DNA from 3 places in the Streptomyces sp. NBC_00376 genome. Region 2 is predicted to be linked to each of the others. Evidence: riboswitches for the same ligand, from Rfam matches in the RefSeq annotation. Region 2 holds a riboswitch; each other region holds the start of a gene.
The links. A riboswitch is a leader RNA that binds a small molecule or an ion and turns the genes downstream of it on or off. The one in region 2 is predicted to bind cobalamin.
Positions count from the first base shown of each region.

Region 1: linked by a shared signal. The riboswitch ahead of OG842_RS03535 (FecCD family ABC transporter permease) and the one ahead of OG842_RS27535 (prenyltransferase/squalene oxidase repeat-containing protein) in region 2 are both predicted to bind cobalamin.
Region 3: linked by a shared signal. The riboswitch ahead of cobN (cobaltochelatase subunit CobN) and the one ahead of OG842_RS27535 (prenyltransferase/squalene oxidase repeat-containing protein) in region 2 are both predicted to bind cobalamin.

Region 1 covers NZ_CP107960.1:751,009-760,553, reverse strand. The annotation lists gene OG842_RS03565 (cytosine permease) at 1-341, shown strand, start outside; gene OG842_RS03560 (ankyrin repeat domain-containing protein) at 415-1,038, opposite strand; gene OG842_RS03555 (amidohydrolase family protein) at 1,498-2,799, shown strand; gene OG842_RS03550 (heparinase II/III family protein) at 2,880-5,687, opposite strand; gene OG842_RS03545 (hypothetical protein) at 5,970-6,644, opposite strand; gene OG842_RS03540 (hypothetical protein) at 6,847-7,323, shown strand; cobalamin riboswitch at 7,423-7,576, shown strand; gene OG842_RS03535 (FecCD family ABC transporter permease) at 7,678-8,787, shown strand; gene OG842_RS03530 (ABC transporter ATP-binding protein) at 8,787-9,545, shown strand, end outside.
Region 2 covers NZ_CP107960.1:6,091,687-6,101,231, reverse strand. The annotation lists gene OG842_RS27545 (aldehyde dehydrogenase) at 1-169, opposite strand, end outside; gene OG842_RS27540 (MBL fold metallo-hydrolase) at 450-1,490, shown strand; cobalamin riboswitch at 1,701-1,838, shown strand; gene OG842_RS27535 (prenyltransferase/squalene oxidase repeat-containing protein) at 1,953-3,227, shown strand; gene OG842_RS27530 (SCO2322 family protein) at 3,224-3,910, shown strand; gene OG842_RS27525 (energy-coupling factor transporter transmembrane component T) at 3,907-5,076, shown strand; gene OG842_RS27520 (ABC transporter ATP-binding protein) at 5,073-6,785, shown strand; gene OG842_RS27515 (ECF transporter S component) at 6,782-7,600, shown strand; gene OG842_RS27510 (transglycosylase SLT domain-containing protein) at 7,921-8,361, shown strand; gene OG842_RS27505 (hypothetical protein) at 8,553-9,362, shown strand; gene OG842_RS27500 (alpha/beta hydrolase) at 9,480-9,545, opposite strand, start outside.
Region 3 covers NZ_CP107960.1:737,162-746,706, forward strand. The annotation lists gene OG842_RS03475 (hydroxyacid dehydrogenase) at 1-363, shown strand, start outside; gene OG842_RS03480 (hypothetical protein) at 719-955, opposite strand; gene cobN (cobaltochelatase subunit CobN) at 1,114-4,710, opposite strand; cobalamin riboswitch at 4,782-4,930, opposite strand; gene cobG (precorrin-3B synthase) at 4,977-6,296, shown strand; gene OG842_RS03495 (precorrin-8X methylmutase) at 6,371-6,997, shown strand; gene OG842_RS03500 (precorrin-2 C(20)-methyltransferase) at 7,000-8,505, shown strand; gene OG842_RS03505 (cobalt-precorrin-6A reductase) at 8,734-9,486, opposite strand; gene OG842_RS03510 (cobalt-precorrin-5B (C(1))-methyltransferase) at 9,498-9,545, shown strand, end outside.

The DNA.
Region 1 (9,545 bases), 5.3 Mb from region 2:
CCCTGGTCCTGGGCATCATCGGAACCGCCGCCGCACTCGCCGGGGTCTGGAACCACTTCCTCGACTGGCTGGTCGTCCTCAGTGTGTTCGTCCCGCCCCTCGGCGGAGTGCTCATCGCCGACCAGGTCCTCCTGCGCCACCGGCTGAAGGACCGCCCGGACGCGGCGGTGCGCCCCACCGCCTTCATCGCCTGGGTCGCGGGTGCCGCCGCAGGCGGACTCGTCCACCGGTTCGCACCACAACTCTCCGACGCGGTGAGCGGCCTCGTCGTGGCGCTGCTCGTCTACGTTGTGATCGAGCGCACCGCCCTTGCCCGTCCCGCCGCGGTGCAGACCACGTAGGTCATCCGAAAGAGCGGTCCAACTTCTTTGCATAGCAACGGAGTTGGACCGTTCGCATCCCGCTGTCCGGCTGTCACTTGCTCAGCAGCCGGGCGATCTCGTCGAACCCGCGCTGCCGGGCGTGCTGGAGTGCGGTCGTGCCGGTCCTGTCGGCGATGGACGGATCGGCGCCTCCCGCCAGCAGGAGTTCCACGGTCTTCTGGTGGTCCCTCCCGCCGTCGCCGAGGATGACGGCCTCCAACAGGGCGGTCCAGCCGAGGTTGTTGACGTGGTTGACGTCGACCTCGATGTCCGGGTCGGTGGTCACCTCCCGGACGTAGTCGACGTGGCCGTGTTCGCCGGCCGGGATGAGGGAGGTTCCTCCGTACCGGTTGACGACGGTGTAGTCGGGGTCGGCCGCCGCCAGGGTCCTGGCCATGGCCGCGCTGCCGGTCACGCCCGTCACCAGCCACGGTGTGTCGTGCTGCTGGTCGAGGGCGTCCGGGTCGGCACCGGCGTCGACGAGGATCTCGGCGGCCTTGACGTGATCGCCGGTGGCCGCGAGGAGAAGCGGGGTGCGGCGGTCATTGTCGCGGGTCTCCAGATCGGCGCCCCGCTCGATCGCACCGCGCACCGCGCCGACGTCACCGGAACGTGCGGCCTCCAGCAGCTCCCGGTCGGCGGCCGACTGCTTCCCGGACGCCCCGGTGGGGGACAGCGGGCCGGATCCGGTGACCGAGGGCTTCTGCCGGGCGGCATCGCCGTCGGACGGGGCGCCGCACGCGGTCGCCAGCGCGGCCAGGCCGAAGAGCGGGACGATCAGGAGGGCGGCGCGTCGTGTCGGAGACATGGTTCCTCTCAATCCATGGGGTGGCGGGCCCCGGATGGTGCGGGTCCCGCATCGTCCATGTTGGGGGCGCCCGGAGACCCACGCCGTCGCTGAACCGGATGGCGATGCGCGGACGTCGGGGCGACGGTGGTGTCGACCGATCGGATGATGCGGGGCGCGAGCACCTTGCCCACTTCGTATACCAAGAGGGTCGAGCTGGTAAGTCATTAGTGAGGAAACAGCTTATTCCGCGCAGGGTTTCGGGTGAACCCTTGCCTCGCCATGCATCTTGGCATACAAAATGGCTCCCGGTTGTGTATCGGATACATCGGATACGAGGAGCCCGCCATGTGTGTCGAGTCCGTCCCGCCCCCCTCCAGCCGGCTCACGCGCCGTGGTGTGCTGGCAGGGGCCGCAGCGCTGGCGGGAACAGCAGCCGCCCTGTCGGTGGCACCGTCCGCGGTGGCGGCGCAGCCGAGAACACCGGGCAGCACGGCCGCGCACTCGGGCGACCTGGTCGTCGAGGGCGGCACGCTGCTCGACCCGGAGACCGGACACGTCACCGAGGACGCGGTCGTCGTCATCCGCTCCGGCACGGTGCGGGCGGCCGGCCCGCGCGACCGGGTCGAGATCCCGGACGGCGTTCCGGTCCTGGACGCGCACGGCAGTTGGGTGCTTCCCGGTCTCGTCGACGCGCACATCCACCTGAACACCGCCGCCGAGGCGCTCGACGCCGTCCGCCAGGGCGCCACCAGCGCACGCAGCGGCTCCACCAACTTCTACCAGGACATCGCCGTACGGGAACTGGCCCGCCAGGCCCCCGCCCTGGCCCCGCGACTGCGGACAGCGGGCATCTTCGTCACCCCCGACCTGGGTGACACCATCCTGGCCGACACGGACCTCACACCCCTCGCGCGTTCGAAGGACGGCGTCCGTTCCGCCGAGGCGCTGCGCCGGGTCGTCGAGGTGAACGTCGCCCGCGGCGCCGACGTGATCAAGACGCGCGTCAACGAGCGCGCGGGTCTGCCGGAACAGGACCCGCTGGCCCAGGTCTACTCGTACGAGCAGCTCTCCGAGGTCGTGGCGGCGGCACGACGCAGCAGCAAGGGCGTGCTGTGCCACAGCTACAGCGAGCGCGGCTGCGACGACGCGGTCCGGGCCGGCGTGCGCTCCCTGGAGCACGGGGTTTTCGTGGGCGAGCGCACCCTGCACGACATGCGGCGCAGGGGCACCGCCTTCACGCCGACGCTGAGCGCGATCGCCGGACTCGCCGACTCGTCGAACCCGGTGCTGGCCGAGCGCGGGCGTGCGTATCTGCCGGTCCTGAAGGAAGCGGTGCGAACGGCCCACCAGATGGGGATCCTGGTGGTGGCGGGCACCGACTCCTCCGGCGGCAAGGTCAAGCCGATCGGACGCGAGGTGGAGCTGATGCACGCGGCGGGTCTCACGACGCTCGACGCGATCCGCACGGCCACCACCCGGGCCGCCCGGCTCCTCGGCCTGGAAGAGACGGTGGGCCGGCTCGGCCGCGGCTTCGCGGGCGACGTGATCGTGGTGGACGGCGACCCGCTGGCCGATGTGACTGTGCTCAAGCGGCCGCAGCATGTGGTGCGGGCGGGCCTGGTGGTCCGGGGCGCATCCGCATCCTGACGTCAGCCGATCCGGGTCAGGCCGTGCCGGGCGGTGAACCGATCCGGATCAGGCCGTGCCGGACGGCGAACCGGTCCCGATCACGCCGTGCCGGACCGCGAACCGATCCGGATCAGACCCTGCCGGGCCGTGAACCGGACCGGCTCACCGTCCACCGTCACCCTCCGCGCCCATGGCGCGGCGACCTCAAGACCGGTTGCCGCGCTCAGGCCCGACAGGGCGACAACGCGCCGCTCCCGGTCCAACTCCGCAGCCAGCATGCCGAGTTCACGGTCGGCGCGGACCAGTGGCTTACGGCCGTGCAGCAGCACCGTTCCGCCGGCGAGCAGCAGCCGCTCCATGCCGTCCGTCGCTTCCGCGTACGCCACGCGTGCGTCGGAGGCGTACGGGCCGAAGGCCCGCTCGTCGCCCGCCCCGTCGGCGTGCAGGTACCACCCGGAGCTCCGGCCGGCCCCGAAACGCAGCGCGGACGCGCCGACACCGGTGCGCACCCGCGTCACCTCGGCGTTGTCGCCGGAGCCCTCGCGGGTCGGGAGCAGCAGTGTGTCCAGACGGGCCGTTCCCGAGGCCTTCAGGGTGTAGGAGACGTACTTCGCCTCCGAGACGGTGTAGAAGGCCGGTGAGTAGTAGCCGTCATCGAGCCCGGCCGCGAGCGGGCCCGGATCGGACGGAACGATGCGGATGTTGGCACCCGTGGTGAAGGCGCTGCTCGCGGCCTTGCTCGTGGGGTCGACCGAGAGACGGGCATCGGGCAGGGAGTGCCACGTCTGCTGGTACGAGTGCTCGGCCAGGTCGTGCGGAGTGAGTACGTCGGAGACGATCCAGAAGCGCCCGCGGACGAACAGCACCGTGCGGCCGTGCCGGGCGGCTGCCGAGGCGTCGGTCCACCCGTCCGCCAGGTCGAACCACGGGCTGTGCGCCTGGCTCAGCCCGGCCGCGGCGTCGAGCACCTGCGGGACGCCGTCGACGGTGACCGTGTTGCGGGACCGGGAGTCGAAGCGCAGCCAGTTCGACTTGGGGTCGCTGCTGTAGCTGAAGGCGCCCATCTCGGGCAGCAGCGGCCTGCCGTACGCGTACACCGCCACATCGAGGTCGTCGCGCACCGAGTGCGGACCGCGGTCGGCGGAGAACCGCAGGTACAGATCCTGCTCGGCCCAGCCGGTGCGCTGCACGGCGGTCCGGGTCACGGGGTAGATCACCGAGGTGTGGCCCGGAGCCCGGCCCGAGGTGCCCCCGGTGGCCACATGGCGCAGCTCCTCGTCGGCCAGCAGATCGGCCAGGACGGTGAGGCCCGGCGACCAGTCGGCGGTGCCCGAGTCCCCGTACGACGGGTCGCGGACGTCGGGGTACGCCTGGTCGGCGAGGTACCACGACAGGGCGCGCAGATCCTCACCGGCCGCGAAGCTCTCCCCATTGGCCTTGAGCAGGGCGGCGTTCTTGCCGAAGGTCTGGGCGACCCCCATCGCGTAGCCGGAACTCGCCTCGACGTAGCCCCCGTCCGGGTACAACGCGGAGCGCAACTGATCGCCGAGGAACGTCTGAGCATCGGCCAGCCACTGCGAACTTCCCTTGAACTCCGGGAAATACAGAGCGAGTCCGAGCAGCGTGCTCCGGATCGAGATCATCCAGTTGGGGGTGTTGGAGGTGGTCGTCGCCAGATAGCGGGCACCGGCCACGAAAGCCCGCAGAAGCGTGATGTTGGTCCCTGCAGTGAGGGAGGAACTGGTGCGCAGCACGTCGTACGCATAGGTCCAGTTGAGGTATCGCCAGCAGGCGTCCAGATTGCGCGGGAAGCCCGGCACCCCGCCGGGATAGCCTGCGGCATCCTGGATGAAGTCCGTCATCAGGGCGAGCAGCCCGGCGGCGAGCCTCTCGTCCCCCGAGGCGCGGTACGCGTCGGCCACGGGGCCCGCGAAGTAGAAGCGCGGCAGCTGGTAGCTGTACTCGGGGTCGGAGCCCGCCGGCCCCTTCCAGTCGAAGCCGCCCGGGTCGCCCTGCCACGAGAAGGTGTTCTGCACGGTGTTGTTCCAGGTGCGCTTCGCCTCGTCGAAGGCCTCCTTCTCCTGGAAGAGGACCACCTGCTTCGGTGCGTCCGCCGTGGCGTTGCGGCCGGTCAGTCTGAGCACGGCCTTCGTCGGTGCGGAGGCGAGAGCGCTCAGATCGAAGCTCAGGTAAGCCTTGCGGGTCTGCGGCCCGTACGGGCCCGTACCCTCGTCCCGCACCTGCAGCTTCGGCTCGCCGCCGAGGACCGTACCGGCCAGGTCACCGTTGGTGATGTAGGTGTCATGGGCGGCCGCCAGGTCATGGACCGTACCGTCGGCCAGCGTCACCGACAGCACGGGACCGCCGCTCGCGGCCTGACGCGAGCGGAACTCGGCTGTGGTCGCCTCCTTGTGACGAGCCATCAGCATGAAGCCGACCCAGCCCGAGCCATGGGCGGAGCGGGCGTTGCGGGTGACGTCGGCGGTCGACTCCGCCTCGGTTCCGGCCACGGTGAGCGTGGAGATGTATGCCTCGCCGGTGCCCAGGGTCCAGAAGTGGTCGAGGAACAGCTCTTCCTGACCGGCGACGAAGATGTTGTTCTGTACCCAGGGCGGCGGAGTGCGTCCCTCGCGGGTGCGGTAGTAGGCCAGCAGGGCGGCCGAAGCCCGTTCGTACGCCCCGGACTTCGCGGCCGTCTCGACCTCGGCGAGCGCACCGAACGTCGCGTAGTCGAGCGCGGGCTCCTTCGTCCAGGTGCTGGTGGCGGGGTTCCAGACACCGAAGAACTCGTCCTCGGACGGCACCGGTGCGGCGGCGGCCGGGATCGACGCGAACAGCCCGCCCGCGCTGACGGCGAGTGTTGTGGCGATGGCTGCGCGCAGCACAGCCCTGCGGCCGAACTCCATGGCTGCTCCCGAGATCCAGTGATGCACGAAACTGCGCGCCCGGTCACCGTGTGTGACCGCCGCCCCTCTGCTGCCGTTACGAGATGCAGGGAATCTAGAGCGCTTACTATCGGCGGTCAAGGCTCCCGACCTCGGTGATCGGCCGCTCCATGGCGGGGTGAACCCTCGTCTCCGGAAGGGTGGTTGGAAACGCTTACTGTCGTGTGACGGAGGCAGAGATCGAACGGTCACGTGAGGCTTGCGGCCTGTTTCCCCCGGGCGGGGCAGACGGACGACGAACCGCTACAGGCCCAATTCGGGGTAATGGCCGCGTTGATACGTCGACAGATCGGAGATGGCAAGCTGTGCCGCACCCCGGCAGATCACGCAGGCACGGCTCCGCCGGCACTCCCGGCAGTTCTTCCGCCCATGGGTTTCGTCGTGAACCCAGCCGCGTCCCCCGCACCCGGGACACCAACCCAGACCGTCGCACTCGTAGCACAGCACGAATCCGGCCGTGACCGTCTCGGCCGTGCGCACCGGCTCCGGCCACTGGAACTCCTCCGGCTCGTACAGGGCCATCGCCGGCGTCTGCCCGCTGAACGACACGTTGGGTCCGTGGTCGATCGCACGGACCTCGATGCTGCAACCGTCGTGGCGGCCGGTGACCATGATTCGGGGCGTCCCATCGGCGTCCTCCTGCGACGTCGCGCACTCCCAGCCCGCCGATTCGAGCAGGACGACCGCGCGAGACGCGATGGCGGCGCCACTGACATTCGCGCGGCGCTTACCGACGAAGCAGCCGGCCGAGTACTGGTGGCGGAGCGGTTCATGCCAGTCGACGATGCGCGGCTCGTCGAGAAACAGCAGGCGCAGATCACTGCCGGGAGCCAAGTCGTATATCAGCTCGACCAGTTGCGCCCGCAGGACTCGGCCCAGCCGGTCCAGCTCTTCCCGCGCACCCGGTATGGGACCCATGACGCCCCCTCTCGCCCGGCCCTGCCATCGCCAGGCATCCCGCTCGACCACCGGGATTCTATTCGGCGTTCGTATGAATCGGGCCTGCCGCGCTGTGGCACAGTTGCCTTGAGCGGGTCGGAGCGTACGGGGCGTCGGGTCGGCGGGTGGTCGGCGGACTCCGAGAGGCGGTGCCGCCCCGAACCGACGGAACGAGGACGGTATGTTGCCGGTAGCCACGCAGGCCGAGGCCCGTGCGCAGTTGCTGCGGCACTTCACCGGGACGCTCCGGGCACTGCCCGCCGAACTGGCCCTGGCGCTATGGCATCCGGACCTCCCCAAGGCGAGGTTTCACGACGGCGTCACCCTGCCCGCGAACCGGATCGACGACGACACCGTCCTGTTCGCGTCCTTCGACATCAGGTATTGGGTGCTCGGAACCACCCCCGACACCTGCGACCAGTATTTCGACGCGGTGATGCGTGTCTGGAGTGATCAGGGCTGGCCGACGCGGACCTTCAGCACCTCGCGCCCGCTCGCGGGAAACGCGGGCACCCCCGACGGGTACGGATTCAGCCTCACGCAGAGTGTCAACGGGTACCTGAGCATGGCCGGGTCGACACCGCTCTTCGTGGCCGACTCGGACACCGGAGACCCGTTCCCGACCCGGATCGACCACCCGGCCGCATCGCGGAACTGAGCACCGCCCATGTGATCGCGGGGTGCTCGGGCAGGAGCGCCGCGCATCGGTCCCGGAGCGGGCCGGCCGGTCGCACGGAGGCCTGCGCCCGCTTCGTTGTGGGGTGTCCCGCACCACCTGTCCGCGCGAGCTATAAGCTGCACATGCCCCGCGGGGGAAGTCCGGTCGAAATCCGGCGCTGACCCGCAACGGTAGGCGGAGCCCGACATCGGGCCCCGTGAGCCCGATTACCCGCGGTGGTGAAGGCTCCTGTCAATTCGCCGTGGACTGCGAGTGGTGCTGCGCAGGGCGCTTCGCGCCCGGGCTGCTCCTTTGATCACGTAGGTGCACGGCCCGAGGCGAAAGCGACCGCCCGTGGCCACACCCCTCGACCGCAAACCCGCCGTGCCTCTGCGCACCTCCCGCGCCGCGGCCGGGCCCGCGCCGCCCCGGCGCGTGTCGCTGCCACTGCTGCTGGCCACCCTGTGCGCCGTGCTCCTGGTCTCGCTCGTCTGCGGGGCGGGGATCGGGGCGTCGGGGCTCTCCTGGGGCGAAGTGCTGCACTGCCTGTGGGCCGGGCTGACCGGCGGCCGGATAGCCCCCGATCAGGTACCGGCGTACACCATCGTCTGGGAACTGCGCTTTCCGCGCGCCGTGCTGGCCGCGGTCGTCGGGGCCGGACTCGCGTCCATCGGCGTCGCCGTGCAGGCCATGGTCCGCAACGCCCTCGCCGACCCGTTCGTCCTCGGCATCTCCTCGGGCGCGGCCGTCGGTGCCAATGCCGTGCTCATCTTCGGCGCCTTCGGCGCGCTGGGCATCTGGGCGCTCTCCACGGCGGCGTTCCTCTCCGCGCTCCTCGCCATGATGCTGGTGTACGCGATCGCACGCACCGCCCGCGGTCTGACCCCGCTGCGGCTCGTCCTGACGGGCACCGCGATGTACTACGGCTTCTCGGCCGTCACCACGTTCATGGTGTTCGCCGCCGAACGTGGCGAGGCCGCCCGCTCCGCGATGATGTGGATGCTCGGCAGCCTCGGCGGCGCCACCTGGTCCTCCGTGCCGATCGCGGCGGGGGCCGTGTTCGGCGGCCTCGCCCACCTCGCCTGGTCGGCGCGCCGGCTCAACGCCCTGGCCATGGGCGACGAGACCGCCGCCGCACTGGGCGTGGACGCGGGACGGCTGCGCAAGGAGCTCTTCCTGGTCTCCGCGGCCGTCACCGGGGCGGTCGTCGCGGTGAGCGGCGCGATCGGCTTTGTCGGCCTGATGGTGCCGCACGCCGTCCGGCTGCTGGTCGGCGCCGACCACCGCCGGCTGCTGGCCGTCGCACCACTGGCGGGCGCCGTTCTGCTGATCTGGGTGGACATCCTCTCCCGTGTGCTGCTCGCGCCCGCCGAACTGCCGGTGGGCGTGCTCACCGCGGTCATCGGCGTGCCGTGCTTCGTACTGCTGATGCGCCGCCGCTCCTACACGTTCGGAGGCGCGTGATGCGGATCGACATCGATGCCCTGACGGTCGAGATCGCCGGCGCACGGCTGGTGGAGGACGCCACGCTGGGAGCGGGGGAGGGGCAGCTCGTCGGCCTGGTCGGCCCCAACGGCAGTGGGAAATCAACCCTTCTGCGCTGCGTCTACCGGGCGCTGCGCCCCTCCTCGGGGACGGTGCGGCTCGGCGGCGAGGACCTGTACGCCATGAGCGCGCGCGAAGGGGCCCGCCTGCTTGCCGCACTGCCCCAGGAGGCGGTCGCCGAGTTCGACTTCACGGCCGCCGAGGTCGTGGCGATGGGTCGGCTGCCGCACCAGCGGTCGATGGGCCGCACCACCGACGAGGACCGGCTGGTGTGCGAGACCGCCCTGGCGGACGTCGGCGCACGCCACCTCGCCGAGCGCGGCTTCCTCACACTCTCCGGCGGCGAGAAACAACGGGTGCTGATCGCCCGCGCACTGGCCCAGCGCCCCCGGCTGCTGGTGCTCGACGAACCGACCAACCACCTGGACATCGCACAACAGCTGGAAGTGCTGGCCCTGGTCCGCCGCAGCGGACTGACCGTCCTCACCGCGCTGCACGACCTCAACCTCGCCGCACTCCACTGCGACCTGCTCCATGTCATCGACAACGGCCGGATCGTCGCGTCCGGCGCCCCGCACGACGTGCTCACCCCCGCGTTGCTGGCCGAGGTCTTCGGCGTACGGGCACACCGCGTCCCGCATCCGGAGACCGGCGCCGTACAGCTGCTCTTCGACCGC
Region 2 (9,545 bases):
CCCGCCGCCCGGCGGCGACGGCCGCGTCCACGTCCGCCTCACACGCATGCGGCACCCGGCCGATGACCTGCTCGGTGTGGGGCGAGACGACCTCGATGGTGTCCCGGCCCAGCGGATCGACCAGCTCCCCGCCGATGAACAGTTTTCCGTGTTCGACAAGCTCGGTCATGACTGCTGCCTCCCGCGGCGCGGTGCGTTGCCCGAATCGGCGTCCGGTCCGGATCGGCATCCGACTCGGTATCCGACCGGGTGCCCGACCCAGGATCTGACTCTGTGTCAGAACTGATACCAGTTCCAGTTCCAGGTGTCCACGTCCGTGACAGCACCCCGAACGAGATGGTCGACCGGGGCTACTACTGGAACAAGTTCTCGTTACAGTGGGCCCGACGCACCCACACGCGGGCGCGACGGATCGCAGCAGCACGTCGCCGAGAGAGATGGGGACCTCCATGACGCAGGTGACCGACCACGGCGGGGGCGTGCACAGCATCAAGGTGCCCATCCCGGACAATCCGCTGGGCCACACCCTCGTGCACGTCCTGGACACCGATCGGGGACCGGTCCTGATCGACACCGGATGGGACGATCCCGAGGCCTGGGACACGCTCTGTGCCGGGCTCGCCGCCGTCGGCACAGAGATGGCCGACATCCACGGGGTGGTCATCACCCACCACCACCCCGACCACCACGGGCTCTCCGGGCAGGTGCGCGAGGCCTCCGGGGCCTGGATCGCCATGCATGCGGCGGACACCGCGATCGTGCGCCGTACCCGGGAGTCCGAACCCGGCAGGTGGCTGACTTATCTCGCGGCCAAGCTCACCGCGGTCGGAGCGCCCGAGGAGCATCTCGCGCCGTTGCGGGCCGCCGCGGCCGACGGGGGCCGGATGCGGACGCTGCCGGGGTTGCGGGCCGCGCTCCCGGACCGCGAGATCGTCCCCGGTGAGCTGCTCGATCTGGCGGGGCGCAGGCTGCGGGCGATCTGGACGCCGGGGCACACGCCGGGGCATGTGTGCCTGCACCTGGAGGAGGAGCACCCGGGCAATCTGCCGGGCCGGGGGCGGCTCTTCTCGGGGGATCACCTGCTGCCGGGGATCAGTCCGCACATCGGGCTGTACGAGGACCCGGACGATGCCACGGCCACCGACCCCCTCGGCGACTACCTCGACTCGCTGGAGCGGATCGGCCGGCTCGGGGCCGCCGAGGTGCTGCCCGCCCACCAATACGCCTTCACCGATGCGGCGGGGCGGGTACGGGAGCTCCTCGGGCATCACGAGGAGCGGCTGACCGGGCTGCTCGGGCTGCTGGCGGAGCCGCTGACACCGTGGGAGCTGGCCGAGCGGATGGAGTGGAACCGGCCCTGGGAGCAGATCCCGCACGGCTCCCGGAACATCGCCGTCTCGGAGGCGGAGGCGCATCTGCGGCGGCTGGTGAAGCTCGGGCGCGCGGAGGCGGTGCCGGGGGCCGATCCGGTGGCGTACATCGCGGTGTGAGGCGTGGCGGTCCGGTGGCGTGCGGCGCGGTGTGAGCGGTGGCGGTCCGGTGGCGTGCGGCACGGTGTGAGGCGTGGCGGTCCGGTGGGGTGCGGCGCGGTGTGACCGTCGCGTGCCTCGCGGTGCGAGCGCGACCTGCGGTGCGGAGCGGAACGGAGTGATGTACGTCTCGGTGTGATCAGGGGGCGCTCCTCCCGGCCCGGCCCCCGCCCGGACCCGCCCGGTACAGTGTGCGGGTCGTCATCATGCCCGTTCAGGGGGAAGCCGGTGCGAATCCGGCACTGACCACGCAGCCGTGAACCGTCTTCGCAGGCGGTGAGTCGGAATGCCCTGTCCGCGGTCGTGACCGGCTCGGACCACCGGATCCCCCGGTGGTCGGCACCGTCGAGGTATACGGAGCCGGAGCCTGGTGCCTGAGCGTGCCTGTGCCCGGTTCACCCCGCAGGAGAGGCCCCGCCCGCCATGACCGTACGTCGCAGCGCAGCAACGCTCGCCGCCACCGCCGCCGTGCTCTGCGCGGCCGCTGCGCCGGTCGCGGTGGCAGCGCCGTCCCCGTCGCCCTCGCCGTCCGTCGCGCTGCCTTCCGGGCTGTACGGCACGGCGGACCCCACCTACGACGGCGTGTGGCGGCAGTCGATGGCCTTCCTCGCCCAGCGGCTCGAAGGGGTCACCCCGGCCGCGAAGTCGGTGGACTGGCTGATCTCCCAGCAGTGCGCCGACGGTTCCTACGCCGCGTTCCGGCCCGATGCCGCCAAGCCGTGCGACGCGAAGACCGTGCGGGACACCAATGCCACCGCGGCCGCCACCCAGGCCCTGGTCGAGGTGGGCGGGCACCGCGAGACCGTGAACAACTCGGTGCGCTGGCTGAAGTCCGTGCAGAACGAGGACGGCGGCTGGGGCTACACCGCGGGCGCGCCCACTGACGCCAACTCCACCTCCCTGGTGATCGGCGCCCTCGCCCGCCAGGGGCAGCGGCTCGCGGACATCACGACGCCCGGCGGCAAGACCCCCTACGACCCGCTGCTCGCGCTCGCGATCCCGTGCGGCGGGAAGGACGGCGGTGCCTTCGCGTACCAGGCCGACAAGAAGGGCGGGCTCGCCGCCAACGCGGACGCCACCGCGGCCGCCGTGCTCGGCACGATGGGCAAGGCGATGGCGGTCGGGAACAACGCCGCAGGCAAGGCGCCCAGTTGCCGGCCCGGTCCCGGGCTCACGCCCGAGCAGGCCGCCCAGAACGGCGCCCACTACCTCACCGGTGCCCTCGCCGGCAGCGGCCACCTGAACCAGGCGCCGATGCCCGGTGCCACCGACACCACCCCGCAGCCCGACTTCGGCAACACCGCGGACGCGGTCGTCGCGCTCTCCGCGGCCGGCCACCAGGACAAGGCGGCCGGGGCCATCTCCTGGCTGAAGAAGAACTCCGCGGACTGGGCCGCCCGGAGCGGCCCCGCCGCCTACGCCCAGCTGATCCTTGCCGCCCACGCGACCGGCAACAACGCCCGGGACTTCGGCGGCGTCGACCTGGTCGCCCGGCTGAACGCGGCCGGCCCCGAGCCCGCCGCCGTGGTGACGCCCGACCCGTCCGCCGACACCGGGTACGAGCCCACGGAGAAGGACCAGGTCCACAGCGGCGACGACGTGATCGGGGGCGTGTGGTGGTACATCGGCATCGGCCTCGTCCTCGCCGCGATCGCGTTCTTCCTGATCAGCGGTCGCCGGAAGAACAGGCAGCCGTGAGGCGCGCGGGACGGACCACCGCGCTGCTGGTGGTCCTGGGCGCCGTCCTGGCCGTGCTCGGCGCGGGACCGGCCCAGGCGGCCGGCTACCGGTACTGGTCGTTCTGGGAGAGCTCCGGCTCCGACTGGACGTACGCCACCCAGGGCCCGTCCCTGGTGCGGCCGGACGACGGGGCGGTGCAGGGCTTCCGGTTCTCGGTCAGCGAGGACTCCCAGGACTCGGCGAAGCCTCGCCGCGCCCCCGACTTCGCGAAGATCTGCGCGGTCACCCCGGCGAAGGACGGCACCAAGCGAATAGCGCTCGTCATCGACCCGGGCACGGCCGCGGACGCCCCGGCCGGTGAGACTCCGCCCGCGCCGCGTACCGCGTGTGCGCGGGTCGCCCCGGACGCGAGCGCCGCGGAGGCGCTCGCCTCGGTGGCGAAGCCGCTGCGCTACAGCAGCGACGCGATGCTCTGCGCCATCACCGGCTACCCGGGCTCCGGCTGCGGCGAACAGGTCTCCGGCGACGGGCAGGGCACGCCTGCCGGATCGGCGTCCGCCTCGGCCACACCGGCCGGGTCCGCCGCGTCCTCCGGCTCCGGCGGCTCCTCCGGCCCGTCCGCCGGGGTGCTCGTCGGTGTCGGTGCCGTACTCCTGCTCGGCATCGCCGCGGTCGTGCAGTCCCGCCGCCGCCGCGGATGACCGCCCAGACCGGCTCCGCCGTCCTGGCGCGCCGGCGTCCGCTGCGCGCCCCCGAAGCGACCCGGAGCAACGCCCTGCCCGCCGGGGCGTGGTGGCTGTGGGCGCTCGGACTCGCCACCGCCGCGTCCCGGACCACCAATCCGCTGCTGCTCGGGCTGCTGATCGCGGTGGCCGGCTATGTGGTCGCCGCACGCCGCACGGACGCGCCGTGGGCCCGTTCGTACGGGGCGTTCATCCGGATCGGGCTGTTCGTGGTCGGTGTGCGGCTCGTCTTCTCCGTCTTCCTCGGTTCGCCGATCCCCGGTACGCACACGGTGTTCACGCTCCCCGAAGTGCCGCTGCCCGACTGGGCGAAGGGGGTCAGGATCGGCGGCCGGGTCACCACCGAGCAGCTGCTCTTCGCGCTGTACGACGGGGCGAAGCTGGCCACGCTGCTGATCTGTATCGGGGCGGCGAACTCGCTCGCCAACCCGGCCCGGCTGCTGAAATCGCTGCCCGGCGCGCTGTACGAGGCGGGGGTCGCCGTCGTCGTCGCGATGACGTTCGCGCCGAACATGGTCGCCGACGTGATGCGGCTGCGCACCGCACGGCGGCTGCGGGGCCGTCCGACCGGCGGCATCAAGGCGGTCCTCCAGATCGGACTGCCGGTCCTGGAGGGCGCGTTGGAGCGGTCGGTCGCGGTGGCCGCGTCGATGGACGCGCGCGGCTACGGGCGCACCGCCCAGGTCCCGCCCGCCGTCCGCCGCACCACGAACGTCCTCACGCTCGGCGGGCTGCTCGGGGTGTGCGCCGGTACGTACGGGCTGCTGGCCGCGCAGGGCGCGGTGTACGGGCTGCCGGTGCTGATCGCCGGGCTCGTCGCCGCCATGGCCGGGCTGCGGCTCGGCGGGGCCCGCTCGGTCCGTACCCGCTACCGGCCCGACCGGTGGGGTGCGCGGGCCTGGCTGGTCGCGGGTTCGGGAGTCGCGGTGGCGGTGGCGATGATCTGGGCGAGCGTTGTCGACGAGGCGGCGCTGCACCCCGGGGTCGTCCCGCTGGTCGCGCCGGTGCTTCCGCTGTGGCCCGCGGCGGCGGTGCTGATCGGGCTGCTGCCCGCGGTGGTGGCGCCGGTGCCGCCGACGGTGGGTGCGCCGGTGGGCGCGGCGAATTCCAAGGAGATCCAGTGATCCGGTTCGAGCAGGTCTCGGTGCGGTACGAAGGGACGGAGCGCCCCACCCTGTCCGGGGTCGACCTGACCGTGCCCGAGGGCGAGCTGGTGCTGCTCGTAGGCCCGTCCGGGGTCGGCAAGTCGACGCTGCTGGGTGCCGTTTCGGGTCTGGTGCCGCACTTCACCGGCGGCACGATGAGCGGCCGGGTCACGGTCGACGGGCGTGACACCCGTACCCACAAACCGCGTGAACTCGCCGACCTGGTCGGCACGGTGGGCCAGGACCCGCTCTCCCACTTCGTCACCGACACGGTCGAGGACGAGCTGGCGTACGGCATGGAGTCGCTGGGCCTGGCCCCCGACGTGATGCGGCGGCGGGTCGAGGAGACCCTGGACCTGCTGGGGCTCGCCGGGCTGCGCGACCGGCCGATCGCCACGCTCTCCGGCGGTCAGCAGCAGCGGGTCGCGATCGGTTCCGTCCTCACCCCGCACCCGAAGGTCCTGGTACTCGACGAGCCGACGTCCGCCCTGGACCCGGCGGCGGCCGAGGAGGTCCTCGCCGTGCTGCAACGGCTGGTGCACGACCTGGGTACGACGGTCCTGATGGCGGAGCACCGGCTGGAGCGGGTGGTGCAGTACGCGGACCGGGTCGTCCTGCTGCCGTCGCCGGGCGCCGCCCCGGTCGTGGGCGAGCCCGCGGACGTCATGGCCGTCTCCCCGGTCCGCCCGCCGGTCGTCGCGCTGGGCCGGCTGGCGGGGTGGGAGCCGCTGCCGCTCTCGGTCCGCGATGCCCGGCGCCGGGCGGCGGACCTGCGCGAACGGCTGGCGCCGGTGCGTCCGCCCGCTCCGGGGCCGGTGGCCGCTCCCGCCCCGGTGCCGCTGAGCCCCTCCCCCGTGCGGCGCGGTGTCCTGGCCCGGCTGCTGGGGCGCGGCGCGCGGACGGCCGATGTGCCCGAGCCGGTCGCCGACGTCACGGCCCGGGTCGAACGGCTCGGCGTACGGCGCGGGCGCGTCGAGGCGCTGCGCCGGGTGACGCTCACCGTCGCCCCCGGCGAGACCGTCGCCCTGATGGGCCGCAACGGCTCGGGCAAGTCCACCCTGCTGGCCGCCCTCGTCGGCATGGTCGAGCCCACCACCGGCACCGTCCTCGTCGGCGGCCGGGCCCCGCACCGCACCCAGCCGCGCGAGATGGTGCGCCGGGTCGGGCTCGTACCGCAGGAACCGCGCGATCTGCTGTACGCGGACACCGTCGCCGCCGAGTGCGCCGCGGCGGACAGCGACGCGGGCGCCGCCCCCGGCAGCTGCCGGGCCCTGGTCTCCGAGCTGCTGCCCGGCGTACCGGACGACACCCATCCCCGCGATCTCTCCGAGGGCCAGCGCCTCGCACTCGCCCTGGCCGTCGTGCTCACCGCGCGGCCCCCGCTGCTGCTCCTGGACGAGCCGACCCGTGGCCTGGACTACGCGGCGAAGGCCCGGCTGGTCGGGGTGCTCCGGGGCCTCGCGGCCGACGGCCACGCGATCGTGCTGGCCACGCACGATGTGGAGCTCGCGGCGGAGCTGGCGCACCGGGTGGTGATCCTCGCCGACGGGGAGGTCGTCGCGGACGGGGAGACCCGGCAGGTGGTGGTCTCGTCCCCGGCGTTCGCCCCGCAGACCGCGAAGATCCTCGCCCCGCAGGAGTGGCTGACCGTGGCCCAGGTGCGTGCCGCGCTGGGAGAGCCGTCATGAGCGGCCGCCAGGTGCGGCCGGTACGGCTCGGGCCGCGCGCGATCGCCGCGCTCGTCCTCATCAGCGCGATCGGGGTGGTCGCGTTCGGCTGGCCGCTGCTGGCCGACCCCGGTGCCGGTCTGGCGCACTCGCAGGACGCGCCGTGGCTGTTCGCCGCGCTGCTGCCGCTGCTGGTCGGGGTGGTCGTCGCGATGATCGCGGACTCCGGTCTGGACGCGAAGGCGGTGGCGATGCTGGGGGTGCTGGCCGCGGTCGGCGCGGCCCTGCGGCCGCTGGGGGCGGGCACGGCCGGGCTGGAGCCGATGTTCTTCCTGATGGTGCTGAGCGGCCGGGTGCTCGGGCCCGGCTTCGGCTTCGTGCTCGGCTCGGTGACGATGTTCGCCTCCGCGCTGCTCACCGGCGGGGTGGGGCCGTGGATGCCGTTCCAGATGCTGTCGATGGGCTGGTTCGCGATGGGCGCGGGCCTGCTGCCGGGCCCGGACCGGCTGCGCGGGCGGGGAGAGCTGCTGATGCTGGCGGGGTTCGGCTTCGTGGCGTCGTTCGCGTACGGCACGGTGATGAACCTGTACGGCTGGACGATCGTGCCCCCGGCCGGCTCGGGCATCTCGTTCCACGCGGGCGATCCGCTGGCGGACAACCTGGTCCGCTTCCTCGCGTACTGCGCGGCCACCTCGCTCGGCTGGGACCTGGGCCGGGCGGTGCTCACCGCGGTACTGACGCTGGCCGTCGGTCCGGCGCTGCTGAAGGCGCTGCGACGGGCCACCCGCCGCGCCAACTTCGAGGCCCAGGTCACATTTGACGCTCCCCGCGAGTGAGGGCTCCCACAGGCCCTTGGTCCTCCACTATGCGGGGTAGTGGTCGGCCGTGAATCGTGGGGCCCGCTCGGCGCCCCATCCGACCTGCCATGACGCCTTCGGGTCGGTCGGGGCGGACCGGGGCCCTTCGGTCCGGGTACGAGACGGGCTCGCATCCGGGGTCGTTGCCATGGCTGAACGCCGCCGCTAACACTGGATGAGTCGCCGAGCACCGCGGGGTCCGCCGAACCGGACCGCGGTCGACGAAGACCGGCCCACCAGCACGACCGCACGATCCGGACCGGCCCGCGACTCCCCCGTACCCGACGTCAGGACTCTCTGTGTCGTTCGCCCGCAACATCCTCGCCAAGCCCCGCACCGCCCGCCGCAAGTCCGCCGTCGCCGGCGCCGCCGTACTCCTCGGCGCCACCGGTCTGGGCCTCGGTGTCACGCCGGCCATGGCCGCTCCGGCCGCCGCGCCGACGTCCGTCGGAGCGAGCGCGCAGGCCACGGCGAGGGCGATGATCGGCGACGCCGCGCAGTTCCAGTGCTTCAGCAACATCGTCCAGCACGAGAGCGGCTGGAACCACACCGCGACCAACGCCTCCTCCGGCGCCTACGGTCTCGTGCAGGCCCTGCCCGGCTCGAAGATGGCCGCCGCCGGTGCCGACTGGAGGACCAACCCCTCCACCCAGATCAAGTGGGGCATGGACTACATGAACTCCCGCTACGGCAGCCCGTGCGGCGCCTGGTCGTTCTGGCAGGCCAACCACTGGTACTGAACCGACGGTTCGTAGGCAGGCAGACCCGAAGGCCCCGACCACCGGTCGGGGCCTTCGCCGTACCCGACCTCACCCGCCCGAGTCAACAGGGCGCTTGACATCACTTGGCCAACTTAATTACGCGTTAGTCCATTTAGGGGCTTTTGGGTCGCCCGTCCTTTCCCAGCGGCGACCGGCGCGTTGTCTCTTCCGTGGAACCACGAGAAATCTGGGAGCGGAACAGCGTCCTGGCGGAAGCTTTCTGCGCCAGCGACGAACGTATGCGCCGCGCACAGGCGGTGCTGGACGAGACACAGGCGGAGCGGAGCCGAACGCTGGCCGCTTTCGCCGTCACGGTCGGCGACGACGGTTCGATCGCTGACTTGATGGGCCTGAACGAACGCGAGGTGCGATTAGCACGACGCACCGTCGGCCGCAGTGACGCACGGTCCCTTGCCCAGGAGCTCCTGAGCCAGGCCTCGCCGACGAAGGGCGAACCGGCGGGGAAGCCGTCCGCCACACCCCGACGCGCCGTGCCGCACCCGGCCGACGAGACCCCCGCACCGCCGCCGGACGCACCGCGGCCCGCCCCGGCCCGGACACCGGCCGTGAGCGTGACCGCGGCCGCACCCCCCACTCCGGCCGCGCCTCCGACACCCGCACAGGCTCCGACGCCGATTCCGGCGCCGGCTCCGGCCCCGGCGACAACCGGGGTCCTGGCCCACATCCCGGCTCAGTCTCCGCCTGCCGAGGTGGAGCACACCGTCATCTGGTCGCCGAGCATGGACTCCGTGCTGCTGTGGAGCTGGGAATCCGGCCTCGATCTGCAGACGGTGGCCGCCGAACTCGGCCTGGAGGTACGAACACTGCTGATGCGCGTACAGGAACTCGCCAACGACGGGCTGATCACGCTCGCGCACCCGGTCGCGGACGTCAGCCGGTCCGGGCGGCACCGCCGCGAAGAGGGATACGCGGCGCTGTTCAGCCCCACCGCCACCTTCCCCACCCACGTGCCGTACTGAGGCACGCCCCGTCGCCCCGACGACGCGGACCCCGGCCGGAGCACCGGCCGGGGTCCCCCACACCCCTCGCTTCCCCCTGCTCTCCCCCGGCTCCTCCCGCCCCACGGGCCGGCTCGCTCAGCGCCGCGCGGCCACCGTGTCGAACCAGCGGACGATCTGCGGACCCGACTTCATGTACGTGGT
Region 3 (9,545 bases), 5.4 Mb from region 2:
GCGCCCCTCCTGCCCGAGACCCGCGGCACGATCGGGGCACGGCTGCTGAATTCCCTGGGGCCGGGCGCGACGCTGATCAACACCGCACGCGGCGCGCTCATCGACGAGACCGCCGCGGCGCAGGTCCTGCACGCCAGACCCGACCTCACCGCCGTACTCGATGTCACGCACCCGGAGCCTCCCGCCCATGACTCGCCACTCTTCACCCTTCCCAACGTCGTCCTGACACCCCACCTCGGCGGTGCCCTCGGGGCCGAACGCCATCGCCTCGGAGAGCTTGTGCTCGACGAACTCCGACGCTTTATACATGACCAACCTCTCCAGCACGCGATCGACCCCGCCCGCGCCGCCTCGCTGGCCTGATGCGGCGGCGGCAGACCTGGGACGTCAGCGAAACGTCAGCGAAACGTGCGTGGAACGTCAGCGCGGGACGGGAGAGTTCGGGGCCCGGCCGAGCCGTCGGCCCCGGCCTGTGACGCGCTCGTGGGTTGGCGTTTTGTAATCGCGAGCCGAGGTTCGGGTGTTGGCTCGCGGTTCTGGGTGTTGGGTCCCGAGTTGTTGGGTCCCGAGTTGTTGGGTTTCCGCGTGCCGGTTTCCGCGCGTTGGGTTTTCGGACGGTGGTCGCGGACCATCGTCGGCGCCCCGCCGAGCTGCCGCCGGAGGTCGGGCGGCGATTCGAACCCGCCGCCCGACCCGCGGGGCCGCCGCGCGGCAACTCTCAGTGCGGCCGCCAGTGGAACTTCCCGCCCCCCACCCACCGCACCACAGTCGGGTCGTCGAGGTCATGGACCTTGATTCCTGCGGCCGAGGCGGCGGCAAGCACATCCACCATCGAGGTTGCCGCGCTCACCACCTCCCCGTCGATCTCCACGAGGCGGAAGGGCGGGTCACCGGGCTGCACCGCGAGCACGGTGATCCGGGCCGACGAGATGTAAGGACTGGCACTTTCGGTCATGCGTAGATCGCTTCCACGCCACGGGCGACACTATGCCCGGCGGCAGGACGGGTAACGCCCCTTCGCTGAACAGTGCGTCTACCTGGGGCAATGGGGTGACGCCCCCGGGGCCCGGACACCCGTGACCGACCGCTGGTCCGGAGCCGGGCCCCCGGGAGTCAGTCCTCGCCCTCCAGGTCGCCCTCCGTCTCCAGGTACGCCTGGCGCAGGGCGTCGAGGATCGCCGGGTCGGGCTTGGCCCACATGCCGCGGGACTCCGCTTCCAGGAGGCGTTCCGCGATGCCGTGCAGGGCCCATGGGTTGGCCTGCTGGAGGAACTCGCGGTTCGTCGGGTCCAGGACGTACGTCTCGGTGAGCTTGTCGTACATCCAGTCGGCGACCACGCCCGTCGTCGCGTCGTAGCCGAAGAGGTAGTCGACGGTGGCGGCCAGCTCGAAGGCGCCCTTGTAGCCGTGCCGCCGCATCGCCTCGATCCACTTGGGGTTCACCACCCGGGCACGGAAGACCCGGGAGGTCTCCTCCACCAGGGTGCGGGTGCGGACCGTCTCGGGGCGGGTGGAGTCGCCGATGTACGCCTCCGGGGCGGTGCCGCGCAGGGCGCGGACGGTGGCCACCATGCCGCCGTGGTACTGGAAGTAGTCGTCCGAGTCGGCGATGTCGTGTTCGCGGGTGTCGGTGTTCTTGGCCGCGACCGCGATCCGCTTGTACGCCGTCTCCATCTCCTCGCGGGCCGGGCGGCCGTCGAGCTCGCGTCCGTAGGCGTAGCCGCCCCACACCGTGTAGACCTCGGCGAGGTCCGCGTCGGTGCGCCAGTCGCGGGAGTCGATGAGCTGGAGCAGACCGGCGCCGTACGTGCCGGGGCGGGAACCGAAGATACGGGTGGTGGCACGGCGTTCGTCGCCGTGGGCGGCCAGGTCGGCCTGGGCGTGGGCGCGTACGTGGTTCTGCTCGGCCGGCTCGTCCAGGGAGGCGACGAGGCGGACCGCGTCGTCGAGCAGGCCGATGGTGTGCGGGAAGGCGTCGCGGAAGAAGCCGCTGATGCGCAAAGTGACGTCGATGCGCGGCCGGCCGAGCTCGGCCGGCGGGATCGCCTCCAGCCCGGTCACACGGCGCGAGGCGTCGTCCCAGACCGGGCGGACGCCGAGCAGGGCGAAGGCTTCGGCGACGTCGTCACCGGCGGTGCGCATCGCGCTGGTGCCCCACAGGGACAGGCCGACCGAGGTGGGCCAGTCGCCGTTGTCGGTGCGGTAGCGCTCCAGGAGCGAGTCGGCCAGGGCCTGGCCGGTCTCCCAGGCGAGGCGCGAGGGTACGGCCTTGGGGTCGACGGAGTAGAAGTTGCGGCCGGTCGGCAGGACGTTGACCAGGCCGCGGAGCGGGGAGCCGGAGGGTCCTGCGGGAACGAATCCGCCGTCCAGGGCGTGCAGGGCGTGGTCGAGTTCGTCGGTCGTGGCCGCCAGCCGCGGGACGACCTCGCGGGCGGCGAAGGCGAGGATGTCGGCGACCGCCCGAGGGTGCCCGGCCGCCACCTCGGCGACGGCGTCCGGGGACCAGTCGGCGTCCTCCATCGCCTGGACCAGTGCGCGGGCCCGCTCCTCCGCCTCGTCGGCGGTGACGCGGGTCGCGGCGGACTCGTCGAGCCCGAGGGCCTCGCGCAGGCCGGGCAGGGAGGCGGTGCCGCCCCAGATCTGGCGGGCCCGCAGGATCGCGAGGACGAGGTTGACCCGGTCGGCGCCGGCCGGGGCTCCGCCCAGCACGTGCAGGCCGTCGCGGATCTGGGCGTCCTTGATCTCGCAGAGCCAGCCGTCGAGATGCATGATGAACTCGTCGAAGCCCTCGTCCTCGGGGCGGTCCTCCAGCCCCAGGTCGTGGTCGAGCTTGGCGGCCTGGATCAGGGTCCAGATCTGTGCGCGGATCGCCGGGAGCTTCGCCGGGTCCATCGCCGCGATCTGGGCGTGCTCGTCCAGGAGTTGTTCGAGGCGGGCGATGTCCCCGTAGCTGTCGGCCCGTGCCATCGGCGGTACGAGGTGGTCCACCAGGGTGGCGTGGACGCGCCGCTTGGCCTGCGTCCCCTCGCCCGGGTCGTTGACCAGGAACGGGTAGATCAGCGGCAGGTCGCCGAGGGCGGCGTCGGGGCCGCAGGCGGCGGAGAGGCCGGCGTTCTTGCCGGGCAGCCACTCCAGGTTGCCGTGCTTGCCGAGGTGGATCATGGCGTCGGCGCCGAAGCCGTTGTCGTCGGCGGAGGCGGCGATCCAGCGGTAGGCGGCCAGATAGTGGTGCGAGGGCGGCAGATCGGGGTCGTGGTAGATCGCGATCGGGTTCTCGCCGAAGCCGCGCGGCGGCTGGATGAGGATGAGCAGATTGCCGCGGCGCAGGGCGGCGAGCACGATGTCGCCGTCCGGGTTGCTCGACCGGTCCACGAACATCTCGCCCGGGGCGGGGCCCCAGTGCTGCTCGACGGCTTCGCGGAGCTCGGCCGGGAGGGTCGCGTACCAGCGCCGGTAGTCGGCGGCCGGGATCCGGACCGGGTTGCGGGCCAACTGCTCCTCGGTGAGCCACTCCTGGTCGTGGCCGCCGGCCTCGATCAGGGCCCGGATCAGCTCGTCGCCGTCGCCCGACACGAGGCCGGGGACCTCCTGCGTACCGAAGTCGTATCCCTGGTCGCGGAGTCGGCGCAGCAGGGCGACGGCGCTGGCCGGGGTGTCGAGACCGACGGCGTTGCCGATCCGGGAGTGCTTGGTCGGGTACGCGGACAGCACGAGCGCGATCCGCTTCTCGGCGGCCGGGATGTGGCGCAGCCGGGCGTGGCGCACGGCGATCCCGGCGACGCGGGCGGCGCGCTCGGTGTCGGCGACGTACGCGGGCAGGCCGTCCTCGTCGATCTCCTTGAAGGAGAACGGCACGGTGATCAGGCGGCCGTCGAACTCGGGGACCGCGATCTGGCTGGCGGCGTCGAGCGGGGAGACGCCCTCGTCGTTGTCCTCCCAGTCGGTGCGTGAACCGGTGAGGCAGAGCGCCTGGAGGATGGGGACGTCGAGGCCGCTGAGGACGCCGGCGTCCCAGGACTCGTCGTCGCCGCCCGCCGATGCCTCGGCCGGCCGGGTGCCGCCCGCGGCGAGGACGGTGGTCACGATCGCGTCTGCAGCGCGCAGCGCTTCGATGAGCTCGGGCTCGGGGGTGCGCAGCGAGGCGACGTACAGCGGCAGCGCGCGGGCGCCGGCGTCCTCGACGGCATCGCACAGGGCGTCCACGAACGCGGTGTTGCCGCTCATGTGGTGGGCGCGGTAGTAGAGCACGGCGACGACCGGGCCGTCGGTGCGGCGGGCGGTGCGCTCCAGCGGGCCCCAGGAGGGTGCCGGGGCGGGCGGTGCGAAGCCGTGGCCGGTGAGCAGGACGGTGTCGGAGAGGAAGCGGGCGAGCTGGTCCAGGTTGGCGGGTCCGCCGTGGGCCAGGTAGGCATGGGCCTCGGCGGCGATGCCGATGGGGACGGTGGAGGCGGCCATCAGCTGGGCGTCGGGGGCCTGTTCGCCGGTGAGGACGACGACGGGGCGTCCGGTGGCGAGGACTTGGTCGAGTCCGTCCTGCCAGGCGCGTACGCCGCCGAGGAGGCGGACGACGACCAGGTCGGCGCCGTCGAGGAGCTCGGGCAGGTCCTGGAGCGGGAGCCGGGAGGGGTTGGCGTAGCGGTAGGGGACCGGGCCGTCCGAGGCGCGGGCACTGAGCAGGTCGGTGTCGGACGTCGACAGGAGCAGGATCATGCGGCGTCGGGCCTTCCTCGGGGTGTCCACGCCCCGGGCGGTGTCGGAATGGAGTCTCCCCTGCTCGACGGAGTCGAGGGCCGGGGAAGGGAGTTCCTGACTCGCCCGGCCGGGGCCGGGCTCACAGTGGCGGGACCGTGCCGGAATCGCACCGGACTTCCTCCCCTGTCGCCGTCTGTGGCGACGACGTGCCGGATGGCCCGTCACTAGGCATAGTAAGGGCCGGTCAGCTGATGGAGGCATACGGATCCGGTCGGATGGTCGGTATGCTCGCCGCCATGCCCCCACCTGCCACTTCGCCTTCGCTGCCCGCAGACGCGTCTGCCCGGGGCCGCGGTGACGCCTGTCCCGGCACGCTGCGGCTGCACGGGGCGGACGACGGCGCTCTGGCCCGGGTCCGGTTGCCCGGTGGTCTGCTGACCGCGGTGCAGGCGGATGCGCTGGGGGCGGTGGCGGAGAGCCTGGGCGATGGTGAGTTGCATCTCACTTCGCGCGGCAATGTCCAGTTGCGCGGGCTGGGCGGGGACTGCGGTGGCGAACTGGCCGTCCGGCTGGGCGAAGCGGGGCTGCTGCCCTCCGCCCGCCACGAGCGGATACGCAACATCGTGGCCTCGCCGCTGTCGGGGCTCGACGGCCGGGGGGCGCGGGACGTCGGACCGTGGCTCCGGGCGCTGGACGAGCTGTTGTGCGCGGGCGACCGGACGGCCGGGCTGTCGGGCAGGTTCCTGTTCGTGCTCGACGACGGTCGTGGCGATGTGGACGCGCTGGGCGGCGATGTGACGCTGCTGGCGCAGGACGGCGGCGCGGCGCTGCTGCGGATCGGCACGGACCGGACCGTGGTGCGGATACCCGGCGCGCAGGCGCCGCAGGCCGCCCTCATGGCGGCCGAGGTCTTTCTGGAACGGGCGTCGGGCACCGGTGCCTGGCGCGTGAGGGATCTGCCCGGCGGCGCCGGCCCGCTTCTCGACGAGGTCGTACGGCGGTTGCGGGAGGAGGGCTCCGGCGCCGCCTCCACCGAGGACCGAGACTGCCCGCCGGGCTCGGACGGTCCCGCCCCGGGCGTGGTGACCGGCCCGCACGACGGGGCCGCGCTGTCCGTCGGCATCCCGCTGGGGCGCTTCACCCCGGCGCAGTGGCGGACCCTGACGGAGACGGCCCGGCACGGTGGGCGTGGCGAATTGCGGCTGACACCGTGGCGCGGGGTCGTCGTACCGGGGGTGGAGCGGCGGCGGGCGTCTGGGCTGCTGGACGATCTGGGGGCCACCGGCCTCGTCGTCGGGCCCGACTCCCCCTGGACCGGGGTCGGTGCCTGTATCGGCCGGCCCGGCTGCGCGAAGTCGCTGGCCGATGTGCGGGGCCGGGCGGCGGCCGTGGTGGGGCCCGTGGGCCTGCTGCCGGTGTACTGGTCCGGTTGCGAACGCCGGTGCGGCCATCCCCGCGGCGAGTGGGTCGACGTCGTCGCCACCCCCGACGGGCACCGGATCTCCCTCGTACGGGGCGAGGAGCGGGGTGCCCCCGTGAACGTCCCCGACCGCCCCGGCGTGCTCGCCGCGGCGGTGGCCGCGGCCCGCGGTACGCGCGGCTGATCCCGTACGCCCGACTCACCCTGTACCCGACTGCACCCGACCGTTGCACGCCCGAGGAAGAGAGCGAAAGCACTGTGCACCAGTACGAGAAGGACGGACCGGCGATCTACCGCCAGTCCTTCGCCACGATCCGTGCCGAGGCGGACCTCGCGGGGCTGCCCGCCGATGTGAGCCAGGTCGCGGTCCGCATGATCCACGCCTGCGGGATGGTCGACCTCGTCCGCGATCTCGCTTTCACCCCGGACGCGGTCGCCCGCGCCCGTGCCGCGCTGCGGGCCGGCGCACCCATCCTGTGCGATGTGGCGATGGTCGCCAGCGGTGTGACCCGCAAGCGGCTGCCCGCGGACAACGAAGTGGTGTGCACCCTCTCCGACCCGTCGGTGCCCGGCCTGGCGAAGGAACTGGGCACCACCCGCAGCGCCGCCGCCCTGGAGCTGTGGCGGGACCGGCTGGAGGGTGCGGTCGTGGCTGTCGGGAACGCGCCGACCGCCCTGTTCCGGCTGCTGGAGATGATCGAGGAGGGCGCGCCCCGCCCCGCCGCCGTCATCGGTGTGCCGGTCGGCTTCATCGGTGCCGCCGAGTCCAAGGACGCCCTGGCGGCGCACCCGTCCGGGCTGGAGCATCTGATCGTACGGGGCCGTCGCGGCGGCAGCGCCATCGCTGCCGCCGCCCTCAACGCGATCGCCAGCGAGGAAGAGTAGACGTGAGCGAGCAGAAGACGGGCCGGCTGTACGGGGTCGGGCTCGGCCCCGGTGATCCGGCTCTGATGACCGTACGCGCGGTTGAGATCATCGCCGAGGCCGATGTGATCGCCTATCACAGCGCCCGGCACGGGCGGTCCATCGCCCGGTCCATCGCGGCGAAGCACATCCGTGCCGACCATGTCGAGGAGCCGCTGGTCTACCCCGTCACGACGGAGACCACGGACCACCCGGGCGGCTACCGGGGGGCGATGGAGGAGTTCTACGCCGAGGCGGCGGCCTGTCTGGCGGCGCACCTCGACGCCGGGCGGACGGTCGCCGTGCTGGCCGAGGGCGACCCGCTCTTCTACGGCTCGTACATGCACATGCACAAGCGGCTCGCCGACCGCTACCCGACCGAGGTGATCCCGGGCGTCACCTCCGTCAGCGCGGCCGCCGCTCGGCTCGGCACCCCGCTCGTGGAGGGCGAGGAGGTGCTGACGATCCTGCCCGGCACGCTGCCGGAGGAGGAGCTGACCGCGCGTCTCGCCGCCACCGACGCGGCCGTGGTGATGAAGCTGGGCCGTACGTTTCCCGCGGTGCGCGGCGCCTTCGAGGCGTCCGGGCGGCTGCCCGAGGTGCGTTACGTGGAGCGCGCCACGATGGCCGGGGAGCGGGTGGGCGAGCTGGCCGAGGTCGACGCCGGCTCGGTGCCGTACTTCGCGGTCGCGGTCCTGCCCAGCCGGATCGGGGCGCCGCGTCCCGAAGGTGCCCCTGAGGGTGGCGAGGTGGCCGTGGTGGGTACCGGCCCGGCCGGTCCGCTGTGGCTGACCCCCGAGACGCGCGGAGTGCTGGCCGCCGCCGACGACCTGGTCGGCTACACCACGTATCTGGACCGGGTGCCGGTGCGGCCGGGGCAGGTGCGTCACGGCTCGGACAACAAGGTCGAGTCGGAGCGTGCCGAGTTCGCCCTCGATCTGGCCCGGCGCGGGCGGCGGGTGGCCGTGGTGTCGGGCGGCGACCCCGGGGTCTTCGCCATGGCGACGGCCGTCCTCGAAGTGGCGTCGCAGGACGAGTACGCGCAGGTCCCGGTGCGGGTGCTGCCGGGGGTGACGGCGGCCAACGCCGCCGCCGCGCGGGCGGGTGCGCCATTGGGCCACGACTACGCGACGATATCGCTCTCCGACCGGCTCAAGCCGTGGGAGGTGATCGCGGAGCGGCTGCGCGCCGCCGCGACGGCGGATCTGGTGCTCGCGCTGTACAACCCTGGTTCGCGCAGCCGGACCTGGCAGGTCGGCAAGGCCCGTGACCTGCTGCTCGAACACCGCTCGCCGGACACGCCCGTGGTCCTCGGCCGGGATGTCGGCGGGCCCGCCGAGAGCGTGCGGACCGTGCGCCTGGGCGATCTCGACCCCGCCGAGGTCGACATGCGCACGATCCTGCTCGTCGGGTCCTCGCAGACCCGCTGGGTCGAGCGCGGTGACGGGCGGCAGATCGTCTGGACGCCCCGCCGCTATCCGGAGGGCTGAGAGCCTGTCGGGGCGCGGCCGTCGGCTGAGGGCTGTCCCGTGATCCCTGGCGGGCGTGCGACGACAGCCACTTCCCCAAGCTCTCGGCTGCGCTCGAGCTGGGGAGACCCCATCCCTCGCCGCGTTGTCGGAACGCCCGAATACATCCAGTATTCGGGCGTCCCTCCGCCTTGCGATGCACCGCGTCTGACGCCGCACGCTGATCCACCAGGGATTACCGGACAGCCCTTAGCTGCCGTGCAGGATGTGTGCGCGGAGCCAGGCGACGGCCGCTTCCGGGCCTTCGACGACCGGGATGCCCTGGGGCACGGGGGGCCGTCGCACCACCACCACCGGGATCCGCGCCTCGCGGGCCGCGGCGAGTTTGGGGGCAGTGGCGGCGCCGCCGCTGTCCTTCGTGACGACGACGTCGATGCGGTGACGGCGGATCAGTTCGCGTTCCCCGTCCAGGGTGAACGGGCCCCGGTCGAGCAGCACCTCCATGCGGGCGGGGTACGGGGCTTCGGGGGCGTCCACCGAACGCATCAGGAACCACAGCTCGTCGAGTCCCGCGAAGGCGGCCAGTCCCATCCGTCCGGTCGTGAGGAACACCCGTCGGCCCAGCGCCGGCAGCGCCGCCGCGGCCTCGGCGAGGGAACCGGCCGGGTGCCAGTCGTCGCCCTCACCGGGCACCCACCCGGGCCGCCGTACGGCGAGCAGGGGAACATGGGCGGCAGCGGCGGCAGCGGCCGCGTTGAAACTGATCGTCCCGGCGAAAGGATGGGTGGCGTCGATGAGCGCGTCCACCTGGTGGGTACGCAGCCATGCGGCGAGCCCGTCGGCTCCTCCGAAACCGCCGATGCGGACCTCGCCGGGCGGCAGCCTCGGGCCGGCCACGCGTCCGGCGAGCGAACTCGTCAGCGCGCCGGCCGGGACCACCTCCACCAGCAACTCGGCGAGGCGGCGGGCCTCCGTCGTTCCGCCGAGTACGAGTACATGCATCGGATCCATCCATGGGTGAGATTGAGGGCGGACGCAGCGCCCAGCTGAAACACACCGGT